One region of the Pseudonocardia sp. UM4_GMWB1 genome, then DNA from elsewhere that is predicted to be linked to it. Evidence: predicted binding sites of a transcription regulator. Region 1 holds the regulator's gene; the other holds the start of a gene.
The links. Region 1 encodes LexA, which represses DNA repair genes until DNA is damaged. Its sites were predicted from a motif close to CGAACACGTGTTCG; they were not measured.
Positions count from the first base shown of each region.

Region 2: DMP15_RS14585 (intein-containing Rv2578c family radical SAM protein) is a predicted target of LexA. The motif match lies at 5,613-5,626, and genes of this name have one in related genera.

Region 1 is NZ_QJPN01000001.1:2,110,048-2,117,794, forward strand. Features, by position in the region: gene DMP15_RS10280 (DUF349 domain-containing protein) at 1-385, opposite strand, end outside; gene DMP15_RS10285 (hypothetical protein) at 747-1,448, shown strand; gene miaA (tRNA (adenosine(37)-N6)-dimethylallyltransferase MiaA) at 1,445-2,389, shown strand; gene dapF (diaminopimelate epimerase) at 2,386-3,255, shown strand; gene hflX (GTPase HflX) at 3,310-4,800, shown strand; gene DMP15_RS10305 (hypothetical protein) at 4,836-5,900, shown strand; gene lexA (transcriptional repressor LexA) at 5,931-6,689, opposite strand; gene DMP15_RS10315 (hypothetical protein) at 6,919-7,149, shown strand; gene DMP15_RS10320 (hypothetical protein) at 7,314-7,747, shown strand, end outside.
Region 2 is NZ_QJPN01000001.1:3,041,550-3,049,296, forward strand. Features, by position in the region: gene DMP15_RS14555 (amidohydrolase family protein) at 1-162, opposite strand, end outside; gene DMP15_RS14560 (IclR family transcriptional regulator domain-containing protein) at 291-1,100, shown strand; gene DMP15_RS14565 (CaiB/BaiF CoA transferase family protein) at 1,175-2,326, shown strand; gene DMP15_RS14570 (citryl-CoA lyase) at 2,323-3,120, shown strand; gene DMP15_RS14575 (dioxygenase family protein) at 3,117-3,986, shown strand; gene DMP15_RS14580 (YibE/F family protein) at 4,003-5,526, opposite strand; gene DMP15_RS14585 (intein-containing Rv2578c family radical SAM protein) at 5,636-7,636, shown strand; gene aspS (aspartate--tRNA ligase) at 7,695-7,747, shown strand, end outside.

The sequences.
Region 1 (7,747 bases):
CGTCGTGCCGGGCGCGCTCGCGCTCCTCCTTCGCCGCGCTGACGCCCTGCTCGGCCCGGCCGACCAGCTCGTCGAGCCGTTCGCGCAGGGCGGGCACGTCCCCGACCACGTGCGCCTCGCCGAGGCCCTCGCGCAGCGCGGTGAGCGCGGTCAGCGACGCCTTCGCGTCCCCGCCGCCGGCGATCCGCGCGGCGAGCACCTCGGTCTCGGTGACCAGCGCGTCGAACCGCTTCGCGTAGTGCTCCAGGCCCTCCGCGGGCGGTCCGGCCTGGTAGGAGCCGACGACCCGCTCGCCGTCGGCGGTGACCAGGGTGATGGTCCCGTCGTCGTCGGCGCGGCCCCAGCGGCCCGGGTCACCGGCCGCCGAGGGCACCGGCGACGGCAGCGCGGCGGGCGGCGCGGGCGGTGCGACCGCGGCCGGGGTGGGCGCGGGGCGCGCGGCGGGCGGCGGTCCGGGCCGGGGCGGCCCCGGCTTCGGCGGGGTGGGCCGGGTGGGCTCGGCACCCTGTCCTGCAGCGTCGGTCGCGTGGGTCTCGGACACCGGTAGGTCCTCCTCGTTCGGCCCGCCGCGGGGGCGGGCGCCCCGGTGCGGATGTCCGTCCGGGGCCGTGCGCGCACCGGGCCCCTCGCGCGGTGCGGAGGCCGGAACGGCGATTCAAGCAGGTCCACCGCCCTCGGGGGAACCGCGTGCCCTCCGGCCGGGTACGGGCGTCGCGGCGGGGGAGCGCTGATTACCCTCGGATCCCGTGCCCGCCGCGATCGCCGTCCTGCCCCAGCCCCCGCTCCTCGTCCCCGCCCTGGGCGGCGACGCGGCGGTCGAGACCGAGGGGCTGCGCGAGGCCGTCGCCACCGCCGTGGCGGGTCTGGCCGCGGCCGCGGACCGCTGGGTCGTCGTCGGCGCCGACCCCGGCGGGCGGCGCACCGTCGCCCCGGGTACCCGCGGCACCTTCGCCGGCTACGGCCGCGACGTCCCCGTCGCGCTGCCCGGCCCGGCCGGCCCCGACGAGGGCGCGGAGCTCCCGCTCCCGCTGCTGGTCGCGGCCTGGGCCGCGGCGCCGGCCGGGGTCGGGTCGGTGCGCGGCGAGCTCGTCGCGCCGGACACCCCGGTCGCCGACTGCCTGGCGCTGGGCGTGGAGCTCGCCGGCGAGGGGGTCGGGCTGGTCGTCGTCGGTGACGGCGCGGCCAAGCACACCGCGAAGGCCCCCGGCGGGTTCGACGGCCGCGCCGAGGCGTTCGACGCCGTCGTCGCCGCCGCGTTCGACGCCGGTGACCCCGAGGCGCTCGCCCGGCTCGACCCGGACGGCGCCGCCGCGCTCTGGGCGTCCGGCCGCGCGCCCTGGCAGGTCCTCGCGGGTGCCGCGCGCGGGCGGGCCTGGACGGCGGCGCACCGGCACACCTCGATGCCCTACGGCGTCGCCTACCACGTGGCGCTGTGGGAACCGGCGTGAGCGCCCCTCCGTCGACGGCACCGCCGCTCGTGGTCGTGGTCGGGCCGACCGCGACCGGCAAGTCGGACCTCGGGCTGGAGCTGGCACTGGTGCTGGGCGGGGAGGTCGTCAACGCCGACGCGATGCAGCTCTACCGCGGCATGGACGTCGGCACCGCGAAGCTCACCCCGCACGAGCGGCGCGGCGTCGTCCACCACCAGCTCGACGTCCTCGACGTCACCGAGACCGCCTCGGTCGCGGCCTACCAGCGCGAGGCCCGCGCCGTCGTCGAGGAGCTGCGCGCCGCCGGACGTACGCCGGTGCTCGTCGGCGGCTCGGGTCTCTACGTGCAGGCCGTGCTGGACGAGCTGGAGTTCCCCGGCACCGACCCGGAGCTGCGCGCCGCGCTGGAGGCCGAGCTGGACCGCGACGGGTCCGGCGCGCTGCACGCCCGCCTCGCCGCGGTCGACCCGGTCGCCGCGGAGCAGGTGCTGCCCTCGAACGGGCGGCGGATCGTCCGCGCGCTCGAGGTGATCGCGCTGACCGGCAGGCCGTTCCGGGCGACGCTGCCCGGCGCGGGCACCCCCCGCTACGACGCCGTGCTGCTCGGCGTGGACCGCGACGTCGCCGAGCTCGACGAGCGCGTCGCGCTGCGGGTGGACCGGATGCTCGACGGCGGTCTGGTCGACGAGACCCGCGCCCTGCTCCGCCACGGGCTGGCGCAGGGCCGCACCGCGTCCCGCGCGCTGGGCTACCGGCAGGTGATCGAGGCCCTCGACCGCGACCCGGCCCACCCCGACCTCGCCGGTGTCCGGGAGGAGACGGTCCGGGCGACCCGGCGGTTCGTGCGCCGCCAGCGCTCCTGGTTCCGCCGCGACCGCCGCATCCACTGGCTCGACGGCGCCGACCCGGACCTGGTGGCCTCGGCGCGCGCGGTGCTCGCTCGTAGGCTGGTGGCATGACCGGCGGTATCGCGTTCAGCAAGGGGCACGGCACGCAGAACGACTTCGTGGTGCTGCCCGACCCGGACGCCGCGCTCGACCTCACCCCGGCCCGCGTCGCCGCGCTGTGCGACCGCCGCCGCGGCCTCGGCGCGGACGGTGTGCTGCGGGTCGTGCGCTGGACGGAGCTCGCCGGGGAGCCCGGCGTCGGTGAGCCGGCCGACGGCGTCGAGTGGTTCATGGACTACCGCAACGCCGACGGCTCGCTCGCCGAGATGTGCGGCAACGGCCTGCGCGTGTTCGCCCGCTACCTGCACGAGTGCGGCTGGGCCACCGGCGGGCCGGTCGGCACCCGGAACGGGGTGCTCGACACCGCGGTCGGGCCGGACGGGGTCTCGGTCGGGCTCGGCACGGTCGGCGTCGGCCCCGCGTCGGTCGCCACCAGCGGCGACGCGCGTTTCGACGGCATCGCCCTCGACGTCGGCAACCCGCACCTGGCCTGCGTCACCGCGGCCGACCCGGACACCCTCGACCTGACCCGTGCGCCCTCGTTCGACCCGGCGCTGTTCCCGAACGGGGTGAACGTCGAGTTCCTGACCCCGCTGGACGGTCCCGCCGACGGCGGCCACATCCGGATGCGGGTGCACGAGCGCGGCGTGGGGGAGACCCGCTCCTGCGGCACCGGGACCGTCGCCGCCGCCGTCGCCGCGCTGCGGCACGCCGGGCACTCCGCCGGCGACGTGCAGGTCACCGTCCCGGGCGGGCTGCTGCGGGTGACGGTGGAGGCGGGTACCGACGAACGGACCGGGCCCACGACGCTGCACGGCCCGGCCGTACTGCTCGCGTCCGGGGAGCTGGACCGGGCGTGGTGGGACGCGCCCGCCTGAGCGTCGCGAATCCGGGCGGACACGGGCCCCGCGACGTGGGAGGATGGGGTCAAGATGACTGATGCCCACACGCACCCCTCCGTGACCCCCTCCGCGTCGAACCCGGTTCCGACGGGTGGCGAGCTCGACCTGGAGGAGCGCACGTCGCTGCGCCGGATCCACGGGCTGTCCACCGAGCTCACCGACATCACCGAGGTCGAGTACCGCAAGCTCCAGCTGGAGCGGGTCGTGCTCGTCGGCGTCTGGACCGAGGGCACGGCCGAGCAGGCCGAGAACTCGATGACCGAGCTGGCCCGCCTCGCCGAGACCGCCGGTTCCGAGGTGATGGACGGCCTCGTCCAGCGCCGCTCCAGCCCGGACCCGGCCACGTTCATCGGCTCCGGCAAGGTCGAGGAGCTGCTCGGAACCGTCCGCGCCACCGGCGCCGACACCGTGATCTGCGACGGCGAGCTGTCACCCGGTCAGCTCCGCCAGCTGGAGGAGCGGCTCAAGGTCAAGGTCATCGACCGGACCGCGCTGATCCTCGACATCTTCGCCCAGCACGCCCGTTCGCGGGACGGCAAGGCCCAGGTCGAGCTCGCGCAGCTGTCCTACCTGCTGCCGCGGCTGCGCGGCTGGGGTGAGGCGCTGTCCCGGCAGGTCGGTGGCCGCGCCGCGGGCGGTGTCGGTATCGGTGGCCGTGGCCCCGGTGAGACGAAGATCGAGCTGGACCGGCGCCGGATCCGCGCGCGCATGTCGAAGCTGCGCCGCGAGATCGGTGCGATGCGCCAGGTCCGCGAGACCCAGCGCGGCAGCCGTCGCCGCAACGAGATCCCGTCGGTCGCGATCGTCGGCTACACCAACGCGGGCAAGTCGAGCCTGCTCAACCAGCTCACCGACGCCGGCGTGCTGGTGCAGGACGCGCTGTTCGCGACGCTGGACCCGACCACCCGCAAGGCGCAGACGCCCGACGGGCACGAGTACACCCTCACCGACACCGTCGGGTTCGTGCGGCACCTGCCGCACCAGCTCGTCGAGGCGTTCCGCTCCACGCTGGAGGAGGCCGCCCGGGCCGACCTGCTGGTGCACGTCGTCGACGGGTCCGACCCGCTGCCCGACGACCAGATCGCCGCGGTCCGCCAGGTGCTCGTCGAGGTCGGTGAGGCTGCGGGCGACACGATGCCGCCCGAGCTGCTCGTGATCAACAAGACCGATGCGGCCGGTGACCTCGCGCTGGCCCGGCTGCGGCACGCCCAGCCGGACGCGGTGTTCGTCTCCGCGCACAGCGGTGACGGGATCCGCCGGCTCCGGGAGCGCATCGCCGAGCGACTGCCGCGCCCGGAGTACGAGGTCGACCTCCTGCTGCCCTACACCGAGGGTGCGCTGGTCGCGCGGCTGCACGACGACGGCGAGATCCTCGCCGAGGAACACACCGCCGACGGCACCCGGATCCGGGCGCGGGTGAAGCCCGAACTGGGCACCGCGGTGCTGCCGTTCGCGGTGGCGGGCTCGGCCCTGCCGACGGGGGCCGGCACCGACCTGCCGGCGACGGCGGCGGGCCACTGAGCGTCCCACCGGCCGGGCGGCCGGGCCCCGGGATCGTGGCCCGCCGCCTGGCCACGGTCCTCTGCCTGACCGGTGCGCTCACGGGTGCGGCCGCGTCGCCGCCCGGGGCGATCCCGGCCTGCTCGATCGGCGACCCGCGGCTGGCGGAGCTGTCCGGGCTGGTCGCCGAGGGCCCGCCCGGCGCCGCCCCGCAGCGTTACCACACCATCGTCGACGGCGGCGGGACCGCGCGGGCGTTCACCCTGGACCCCGTCGGCTGTGCGGTCACCGGGACCCGGCAGGCCGACGTCCCGGTCACCGACGTCGAGGACCTCGGCCTCGGACCGGGCGGGGAGCTGTGGCTCGCCGACACCGGCGACAACGGGGCGCGGCGCGGCTCGGTCCGGCTCGTCGTGCTGCCCCCGGCCGGGCCGCCACGGGTGCACGACCTCGTCTACCCCGACGGTCCGCGCGACGTCGAGGCACTGCTGGTCGGCGACGACGGCGTGCCCTTGCTGGTCGACAAGACCACCGGGGCCGCCGGGGTCTACCGGGCCGCCGCGCCGCTGCACGACGGCGGGGACCCGGTGGAGCTGCGCCGGGTGGCACAGGTCGTGCTGCCCTGGTCCGGCACCGGCGGCGGGCCGCTCGGGGCCGCCGGGGCGCGCACGGTCACCGGCGGCGGGGTCTCGCCGGCCGGGGCCGACGGCGGGCGCGCCGCCGTGCTGCGGACCTACACCGACGCCTGGGTGTTCCCGCTGCCCGCCGGCGGACCGGCGACGGCCGACGCGCTGGTCGCGGCCCTGGACGGGGCACCGCTTCCGGTGCCGTTGCCGGGAGAGGCCCAGGGCGAGGCGGTCGCCCCGGACGGCCGGGGCGCGCTGCACTCCGGGAGCGAGGCGCGGAGCCTGACCGCGGCGGCGATCACGGTCGTCCCGGGCGCGGTGACCGCGGCGACCGTTCCGCAGGCACCGGTCGTCCCTCAGCCCGCCGAGGTGCCGGAGTACCGCACGTACCCGTCGTGGCTGCCTGCCGCGGGCGGGGCCGCGGCGCTCGGGGCGCTGCTGATCGCCGGCGCCGTCGCGATGTCCCTGCACGGACGGCGCCGCCGGTCCCGCTGATCGCGGGGCCCGGGGCGCCGTCCGAGGCGGTCAGAGGCGGCGCAGGACCGCCACGACGCGGCCCAGGATCGACGCGTCGTCACCCGGGATCGGGTCGTAGGCGTCGTTCGCGGGCATCAGCCAGATGTGCCCGTCCTTGCGGCGGAACGTCTTCACGGTCGCCTCACCGTCGATCATCGCGGCCACGACCTCGCCCTGCTCGGCCACCGGCTGCTGGCGCACGACGACCCAGTCGCCGTCGGTGATCGCGGCGTCGACCATCGAGTCGCCCTTGACGTTGAGCAGGAACAGCGTGCCCTCGCCGACGATCTCGCGCGGCAGCGGGAACACGTCCTGCACGGCCTGCTCGGCCAGGATCGGGCCACCGGCGGCGATGTCGCCGATGAGCGGCACGAACGCCGGCGCCGGCCGCGCGGAACGCAGATCGGCGGTGTCGGTGTCGGAGTCCGCCCCGTCGGTACCGGCGATCTGCTCCGGGCTGCGGACGTCGACCGCGCGGGTGCGGTTCGGGTCGCGCCGGAGGAAGCCCTTGCGCTCCAGGGTGCGGAGCTGGTGGTGCACCGACGAGGTGGACGTGAGGCCCACCGCGTCACCGATCTCGCGGACGCTGGGCGGGTAGCCGTACCGGTCCACCCAGTCCCGGATGACGGCCAGGACCTTCTTCTGCCGCGGGGTCAGGCCGCGGGTGTCGGCCGCGGGGTCGGGGAACTCCCGGACCTTCGCGGATCCCCGGTCCGCGGCGGTGCCGGTCACGCCGGGACCACCGTGTCCGGTGTCGTCCGCTGCCATCGCATTCGCCTCCTCGGGGTACTTACGGCGACGACCCTAGCCGCCACGATCCCGTTCGCCAAACATGCGTTCGAAGTCGCCCGGGGCGTGTCGTGGATTCCGTCGGGCCGCGGTGGTACAACATCGCACAGGCGTTCGATCGAACGCGGGTTCGATCGGACGCGGTCCGCGTCGCCGTCCGGCCGCGCGGGGGCGACCGGCAGCGGGAACGGCAGCGGGGGTGGCGATCGTGGGTTCGGCGGTCATCGGGGACGTGACGGTCATCGGGCGGGTCGCGGTGCGCACCACGACCGACGGAGTGCGGCCCGGCCGGGCGCCGGGCGTCGTGCGCCGTGCGGTGGGCGCATCGGGTGTCCTGCTCGCCTCGGCGGCCGCGGTCGTCGCGCTCGGGGTGCTCGCCGACGTCGCGGTCGCCACCCACGGCCCGGCCGGGCCGCCCGCGGCCGCCGCACCACGCTGAGAACGTCCCCGGCACGGGGGAGGGCCTGCGGGAACGCGGTCGTTGTCGGTGTCGGGTGCTACACCGCTCGTACGCCCGTTCGACCGGGCTCGGGGAAGGGCCGGTCGGGAGCGGGGGAGACGAGACCCGCCCGGGGGACGGGCGGTCCGACGGCAGGAGGAACCATGCGAGAGCTCGACGAGCGGATCCGCGACCACGGCGCGGTCGGCTGCCTGACCGGCGCCCCGGCGCCCGGCACCCCCACCTCGCGCGCCCGGCGCGCCGCCCGGGAGCGGGTGCGGGCCGCCGACGGTCTCGCCGGTGTGGCCGGTGCCGGCCCGTCGGCCGCCGCGCGCGCGGCCCACCGGTGGGCGGCCCACGGGGCGCACGAGCGCGCACTGGCCGAGTCGGTGGCCCGTCATCCCGCCGCCCGTTCCCGGCGCGCTCCGGCGTCCGGTGCCCGAGGGGCCGGTGTCCCGGTGTCCGGTCCCGCCGGCGGTCCGAATCTCGCGGTCCGGACGCCCCGCTGCACCACCGCGGACCCGGCCCCGAGTGCGACGGCGACCCTGACGCGGCCCGCATCGACCCTGACGCGGCCCGCGCCGGCCGTGGCGCCGCC
Region 2 (7,747 bases), 930 kb from region 1:
GATACCGCCGGTCGCGTCGACCTCCTCGGTGCCCTCGGGCACCTCCAGACCGACCCCGACCGCGGCGATCCGGTCACCGGTCACCAGGACGTCGTGGCCGGACAGGACCGTCCGGCCCGCGTCCACCGTCAGGACGGTCCCGTTGCGGAAGACGACGCTCATCGACGCACTCCTCGATTCTGCGGACAGGCGTCCGCTGTGCGGACATCGCACGGACGGCGGTCACTGTCGCGCACCCTTCTTGTGCTGTCAACGGCCGGGTCGCGGGGGTGTCCGGCTACCGTGGGCCCATGGCACGCGACGGGACCGGCCCGGACTTCATCGAGGCGCTCGCCCGCGGTCTCGAGGTGATCACCGCCTTCCGGCCCGGACGGGCGGAGATGACCCTCGCCGACCTGGCCGGCGCGACCGGGCTCGCCCGCCCGACCGTGCGCCGGGTGCTGCTCACCCTCACCGAGCTCGGCTACGTCCGCTCCGGCGAGCGCGGCTACGCCCTGACCCCGCGGGTGCTGGACCTGGGCGTCGCCTACGTCCGGTCGACCGGGCTGTGGGACGTCGCCCGGCCGCACCTGGAGCGACTCGTCGCGCGGACCCACGAGTCGTGCTCGATCGCCCAGCTCGACGGCAGCGACATCGTCTACGTCGCGCGGGTCGCTGTGCCCAAGATCGTCGCGCTGTCGGTGCAGATCGGGACGCGGTTCCCGGCCGCGTCGACGTCGCTGGGGAAGGTGCAGCTCGCCGCGCTGGCCCCCGAGGAGCTGGAACGGGTGCTGGCCGAGCCGTCGCGCTCCGGGCTGACCCCGCGGCACGCCCCGGCGCCCGCCGAGCGCGACGCCGAGCTGCGCGAGGTCCGGGCCCGCGGCTGGGCGCTGACCGACGAGCAGCTCGCCCCGGGCATCCGCTCGGTCGCCGCCCCGCTGCGCGACGGCGAGGGCCGGGTCGTCGCCGGGGTCAACGTCAACTGCCACGCCGCGGAGACCTCGCTGGAGACCCTGCTCGAACACCATCTGCCGCTGCTGCTGCAGGCCGCGGGCGACATCAGCGCCGACTTCGCCCGGCTCGCCTCCGCGCCGCACGTGACGGTGTCGGCCACGGCTTGACCGCCGCCCGCGCCCGGGGTCACGATCGTCTGGCGGACACTCGTCCGCACAGCGATCACTTCGGAGGGACACCGATGGCGGAACCCGGAACCGGCGGGCCGCTCGACGGCGTACTCGTCGCCGACTTCTCCCGGATCCTGGCCGGGCCGTACGCGACGATGCTGCTGGCGGACATGGGCGCCGACGTCATCAAGGTCGAGGGACCGGCGGGCGACGACACCCGCACCTGGACCCCGCCCGAGCGCGACGGCGAGGCCACCTACTACCTCGGCATCAACCGGGGGAAGCGGTCGATCGCGCTCGACCTGCGCGACCCCGGCGATCTCGCCGCGGCCCGCGAGCTCGCCCGCCGCGCCGACGTCGTCATCGAGAACCTGCGGCCCGGCGGGATGGCCCGCTTCGGGCTGGACCACGCCTCCGTCGCCGCCGACAACCCCGGTGTCGTCTACGCCTCGATCTCCGGGTTCGGCTCCGGTGCGGGCGCGCACGTCCCCGGCTACGACCTCATGGTGCAGGCGATGTCCGGGCTGATGAGCCTCACCGGCGACCCGGACGGGCCGCCGTACCGGGCCGGGATCTCGGTGTTCGACGTGATGGCGGGCAACCACGCCGCGATCGGCGTCCTCGCCGCGCTGCGCCACCGCGACCGCACCGGCGCCGGCCAGCACGTCGAGGTCAACCTGCTGTCCTCCGCGCTGACCGGGCTGGTCAACCACAGCTCCGCCTGGGTCGCGGGCGGGACGGTGCCCTACCGGATGGGCAACGCCCACCCCTCGGTGTTCCCCTACGAGCCGATGCCCACCGCCGACGACGACCTCATCGTCGCCGCCGGCAACGACGCCCAGTTCCGCAAGCTCTGCGGCGTGCTCGAGGTGCCCGGCCTCGCCGACGACCCCCGCTTCGCCCGCAACGCCGACCGCACGGTCAACCGGGAGGAGCTGCGCCCGCTGCTGGAGGAGCGGCTCGCGACCCGGGGGGCCGTCGAGTGGTTCGAGCTGCTCACCGCCGCCGGCGTGCCGTCCGGGCCGATCCAGACCATCGACGGCGGGTTCGCGATGGCCGAGCGCTTCGGGCTCGATCCCGTCGTCACGGTCGGGGAGGGGGACCGCGCGGTGCCCACCACCCGGCACCCGGTCCGGTTCTCCGCCACCCCGGCCGTCTACCGGCTCCCTCCGCCGCGGCTCGACGAGCACGGCGCCGACCTGCGGAAATGGCTCGACTCATGACCTACCCCACCGCCCTGGGCGCCTCGTCGAAGGACGCCATCACCCTGCTCGGCCACGACCTCGCCGACGACGTCATGGGGAAGGTCGGGTTCGGCGAGCTCGCGTTCTGGCTCGCCACCCAGCGTCGCCCCACCCCCGGTGAGACCCGGGTGTTCGAGGCCGTCCTCGCCGCGCTGGCCGACCACGGGTTCACCCCGACCGCGATCGTCACCCGGCTCACCCACCTGTCGGCGCCGGACTCGGTGCAGGGCGCGCTGGCCGCCGGGCTGCTCGGCGGCGGGTCACGCTTCCTCGGCGTCACCGAGGACTGCGGCCGGTTCCTGCACGACCACCTGCCCGTCGAGCGCCCGACCACCGACGACGGCTGGGACGCCGTCGCGCTGGAGATCGTCACCGCCCAGCGGGCGGCGAAGCGGTTCGTGCCGGGCCTCGGCCACCACGTCCACAAGGACGGCGACCCCCGCACCCCGCGGCTGTTCACCCTCGCCGCCGAGGAGGGGCTGACCGGCCCGCACCTGAGGCTGTTCGCCGCGATCGGCCGGGTGCACCCGCAGGTGCTCGGACGGACGCTGCCGCTCAACGGCGCCGGCGTCTGCGGCGCCGCGCTGGCCGACCTCGGCCTGCCGCTGGAGCTGCTGCGCGGCTTCGCCCTGCTCGCCCGCACCGCGGGCCTGATCGGCCAGCTCGCCGAGGAGCTGCGCCACCCCGTCGCCAACGACATCTTTCTGTCCGTGGACCTGCACAACCGGTCCGTCGACCCCGACCCGTACCAGCCCGAGGGAGACCTGCGATGACGCAGCCCACCACCGTCACCGAGGACACGATCACCGACGCCGCCGTCGCGCGCTGGGCGACCGCGCACGACCCGCGCACCGCCGAGCTGATGACCGCCCTGGTGCGCCACCTGCACGACTTCGCCCGCGAGACCCACCTCACCGAGGACGAGTGGATGGCCGCGGTGCGCTGGCTGACCGCAACCGGGCAGATCTCCGACGACAAGCGCGAGGAGTTCATCCTCGCTTCCGACGTGCTCGGGCTGTCCATGCTCGTCGTCCAGCAGAACCACCGGCTCGACCCGGCCGCCACCCCGGCGACGGTGCTGGGCCCGTTCCACATCGACGGCTCCCCGGAGAAGGCCTCCGGCGAGGACATGTCCGACGGGCTGCCCGGCGACCCTCTGTTCGTGCACGGCAGCGTCCGCGCGCTCGACGGCACCCCGGTGACCGGAGCCGTCCTCGACGTCTGGCAGTCCGACGCCGACGGCACCTACGAGGCCCAGCTCGACGTCGACGAGGCCCGGCTGCGCGCGAAGTACACCACCGGCGACGACGGCGGCTACTGCCTGCGCACCATCGCCCCGCTCGGCTACGCCATCCCGATGGACGGGCCCGTCGGCGACCTCGTCTCGCGCACCGACATCAGCCCGATGCGGCCCGCCCACATCCACTTCCTGCTGGCCGTGCCCGGCTACGAGCCGCTGATCACCCACCTGTTCCGGGAGGGCGCCGAGTTCCTCGACTCCGACGTCGTGTTCGGGGTCAAGCGCGAACTCGTCGTCGGCTTCACCCGCCGCGAGCCCGGCCCCACACCGGACGGCGGGCACAGCGAGGTGCCCTGGTACGAGGCCCGCTACGACTTCGTGCTCCAGCCCGCCGGATAGGTCGCCGGACCGGGACTCAGCGCCGGCCGACGACGAGTGCGGCCAGCCCGGTCGTCACCGGGACGGCGGCGACCAGCCCGATGCTGCCCACCAGGGTCCGCACGATCTCGGTCGCCACGTCCTGGCTGGTGAGCACCTGGGTCACGCCGCCCGCCGCCACCGTGAACAGCAGCAGCAGCGGGAGCGCGGCGCCGGCGTAGGCCAGCACCAGGGTGTTCACCGCGGACGCGACGTGGTCGCGCCCGATCCGCATCCCGGCCGCGAACAGCTCGCGCACACCCAGCTCGGGGTTCGCCGCGCCCAGCTCCCACACCGCGGAGGCCTGGGTGACGGTGACGTCGTCGAGCGCCCCGAGCGCGCCGATCACCAGTCCGGCCAGCACCAGGCCGCGCGGGTCGATCGGTACCCCGGGGCCGAGCGTGCCGATCAGCGTGGCGGTGGTGTCGTCGAGCCCGGTGAGCCGCGAGGTGACGGTGAACAGGTAGCCCAGCACCCCGATCAGGGCGAGCGAGGCCAGCGTGCCGAGCACCGCGCACGAGGTCCGCGCGGTGAACCCGTGGGTCAGGTACAGCACCACGAACATGATCAGGCAGGCGCCGGTGACGGCGACCGCGAGCGGCGAGCCGCCGGACAGGATCGCCGGCAGCACGAACCACAGGAGGACCACGAAGCTCAGCGCCAGGCCGACCAGTGCCGCGAACCCGCGCAGCCGCCCGAGCACCACGACGGCCAGCGCGAACGCCGCCGCCAGCCACCCCAGCGGGGCGCCGCGCTGGAAGTCCACGAGCTGGTAGGAGCCCGCGTCGTCGGGGTTCGCGCCCGACCAGGACAGCGTGACCGGGTCGCCCACCGCGAACCGCGGCGTCGACGGCTCGTTCGGCACCAGCTGCACCAGGTCCCGCCCGGCGCGCGGCCCGTCGGACAGCGCGACCGTCACCCCGGTGCAGCGACGGTCCCCGGCGCCGGGGGAGCAGTCCGCGACCTGCACCGCGGTGACCGTGCCGTGCACCTGCTGGGTGGGTGGGATCTCCGGGACCGGGGTCGCCCCCGGCCACAGCAGGGCCACCCCGGCGAGCGTCGCGAGTACGCACGGCACGAGCAGGGCGACCAGCAGCCTGCGCACCCGTCGCCCGGCCGGGGACGCGGCGCCGTGTCCGTGCCCGTGCCCGTGTCCCCGGCCGGGGGCGGGCGGGGCCGGCGGGCCGGGTGTGGCATCGAGGTCGGCCTGGCCGGGGCAGTCGCCCCAGCCGCCCGGGTGCCCGGGGTGGGGGATCGGACCGGTCTCGGCGCCGTCGGCGGGGTCCGCCGCCGCGCCGCCCGCCGGTGCGGACCCGGGGCGGTTCTCCACGGGGGCCGGACGGCGCGGGGCCGGAGCGTGGCGGGCCCGGTGCCGCGCCGGTTCGCCACCCGGGAGCCGGTGCCCGCCCGAGGCGCCCGGGGGTCGGTCCTCGGCGCGCCGCCGCCCACCCGTCCGCGGGGCGGCGGGACGCCCGCCGTCGGGGGCGGACGGGTCGCGCGGGACGGGCGGAGGCGGGGGCACCTCCGCATCCTTGCAAACGATCTTCGACCTGCGGGCTGCCGTTCGCCCGGACGCGACCGCCCGGCGACGACCGGTTGTCCGGCGTTCGAACTTGTGTTCGACTGACTCGGTGCGATGGAACGGACAGCAGGTCGGGGCGGACGGTGTCGGGAACGCGACGGCGCTGCCGGGGATGCGGGGGTTGCTGCGCTCGGTGCGCACGCCGGGGTTCGCGGACACGGTGTTCCACGAGGTCGAGGCGCGCTCGGTGCTGAACCGGGTGCCGTCGTCGTCGCCGGTGCCGTTCGGCTGGACGGTCAACCCCTACCGCGGCTGCTCGCACGCGTGCACCTACTGCCTCGTCCCGGAGACCCCGGTGCTCACCGCGGACGGCCGGTCGCGGCCGATCGGGGAGCTGCGCCCGGGTGACGAGGTGGTCGGCACCGTCGCCGACGGCGGCGGTCGGCGCCGCTTCGTCCGCACCCCGGTGCTCGCGCGCTGGTCGACGCGGCGCCGCGCCCAGGAGGTGACCCTCGACGACGGCACGCGGCTCGTCACCTCCGCCGAGCACCGCTTCCTCACCACCTCCGGCTGGGCGCACGTGCGCCCGGGGCGCTGCCGGGCCTCCGCGGACCGGCCGCACCTGGGCCCGGAGACGGCGCTGGTCGGGCCCGGTGCCGCCGCGGTCCCGGGCGGGGCCCGGCCCGACGGATACGCCGAGGGCTGGCTCTGCGGGTTGGTCCGGGCCGACGCGGTGCGCGGCCGGGTGCGGGCCGAGCCGTTCCCGACCGGCTGGGTCGAGCTGGAGGCGCTCGCCCGCGCCCACCATCTGCTGACCGCACGGCCGGCGCTCGTGGCCGCCGGGATGCTCGCGGCGCCCGCCCCGTCGCCGGCGGCCTGGCCGCAGCGGCCCGCCCGCGGCTGGACGGCCGGTTTCGTCGGCGGGATCGTCGACGCCTGTGGTGAGGTCTCCGCCGGGGTGCTGCGGATCGTGCCCGGCGACGAGGAGCTCGCCCGGGCCTGCGTCGACGCGCTGCGCCGGCTCGGGTTCCGCGTGGCCTCCGAGCCGTCGGCCCGGCCCGGGGTGCGGGCGCTGCGGGTGCTGGGCGGGGTCGCCGAGCAGCTGCGGCTGGTCGCGGTGACCGACCCGGCCGTGGCCCGGGTGCGCGACGTCGGCGGTGCCCGTGTCGAGGAGCCGCCCGGGGGAGCGCCGCGGGTCGTGGCGGTCCGCGACACCGGCACCCTCCGCCCGATGGTCGACATCACCACCGGTACGGGGGACTTCGTCGCCGCCGGGGTGGTCAGCCACAACTGCTTCGCCCGCAACACCCACACCTACCTCGACCTCGACGCGGGCGCGGACTTCGACTCCCAGATCGTGGTCAAGGTGAACGTCGCGCGGGTGCTGGAGCGGGAGCTGGCCCGGCCGTCGTGGCGGCGCGAGCACGTCGCGATGGGCACCAACACCGACCCCTACCAGCGGGCGGAGGGCCGCTACCGGCTGATGCCCGGGGTGATCACCGCGCTGGCCCGCTCCGGCACGCCGTTCTCCGTCCTCACCAAGGGCACCGTGCTGGGCCGGGACCTGCCGCAGCTCGCGGCCGCGAACGCCGACGTCCGCGTCGGCACCGGGGTGTCGATCGCGCTGCTGGACCGGGAGCTGCAGTCGCACCTCGAGCCGGGCACCCCGAGCCCGCGGGCCCGCCTCGACCTCGTCCGGCGGATCACCGACGCCGGCCTGCCCTGCGGGGTCATGGTGGCCCCGGTGCTGCCGTGGCTGACCGACTCCACCGAAGCCCTCGACGCCCTGCTGGCGGAGATCGCCGCCGCCGGGGCGAGCCGGGCCACGGTGCTCGCCCTGCACCTGCGTCCCGGGGCCCGGGAGTGGTTCCTGGCCTGGCTGGGGCGGACCCACCCCGCGCTGCTGCCGCGCTACGAGCGGCTCTACCGCGGCGGGGCCTACGCCACCCGGGACTACCGCGGGACCCTGGCCCGGCGGGTCGCCCCGCTGCTGGCCCGGCACGGCCTGGACCGGCCCGAGCCGAACCCGCGCGACCCGGGGTGGACCCGGCAGCCGGTCGCGTCGCCGCGGGCTGCGGAGCCCGGGGACGGGCAGCTGAGCCTGCTCTGAGAACCCGCCGGAAACCTGGTGGCAGACGGCCCGGGGGATGCCGATAGCCTTGACCGCCGTGATGCGAACCCACCCCGTCGGCACGCTGCGTGCCGAGAACGCCGGCCAGAC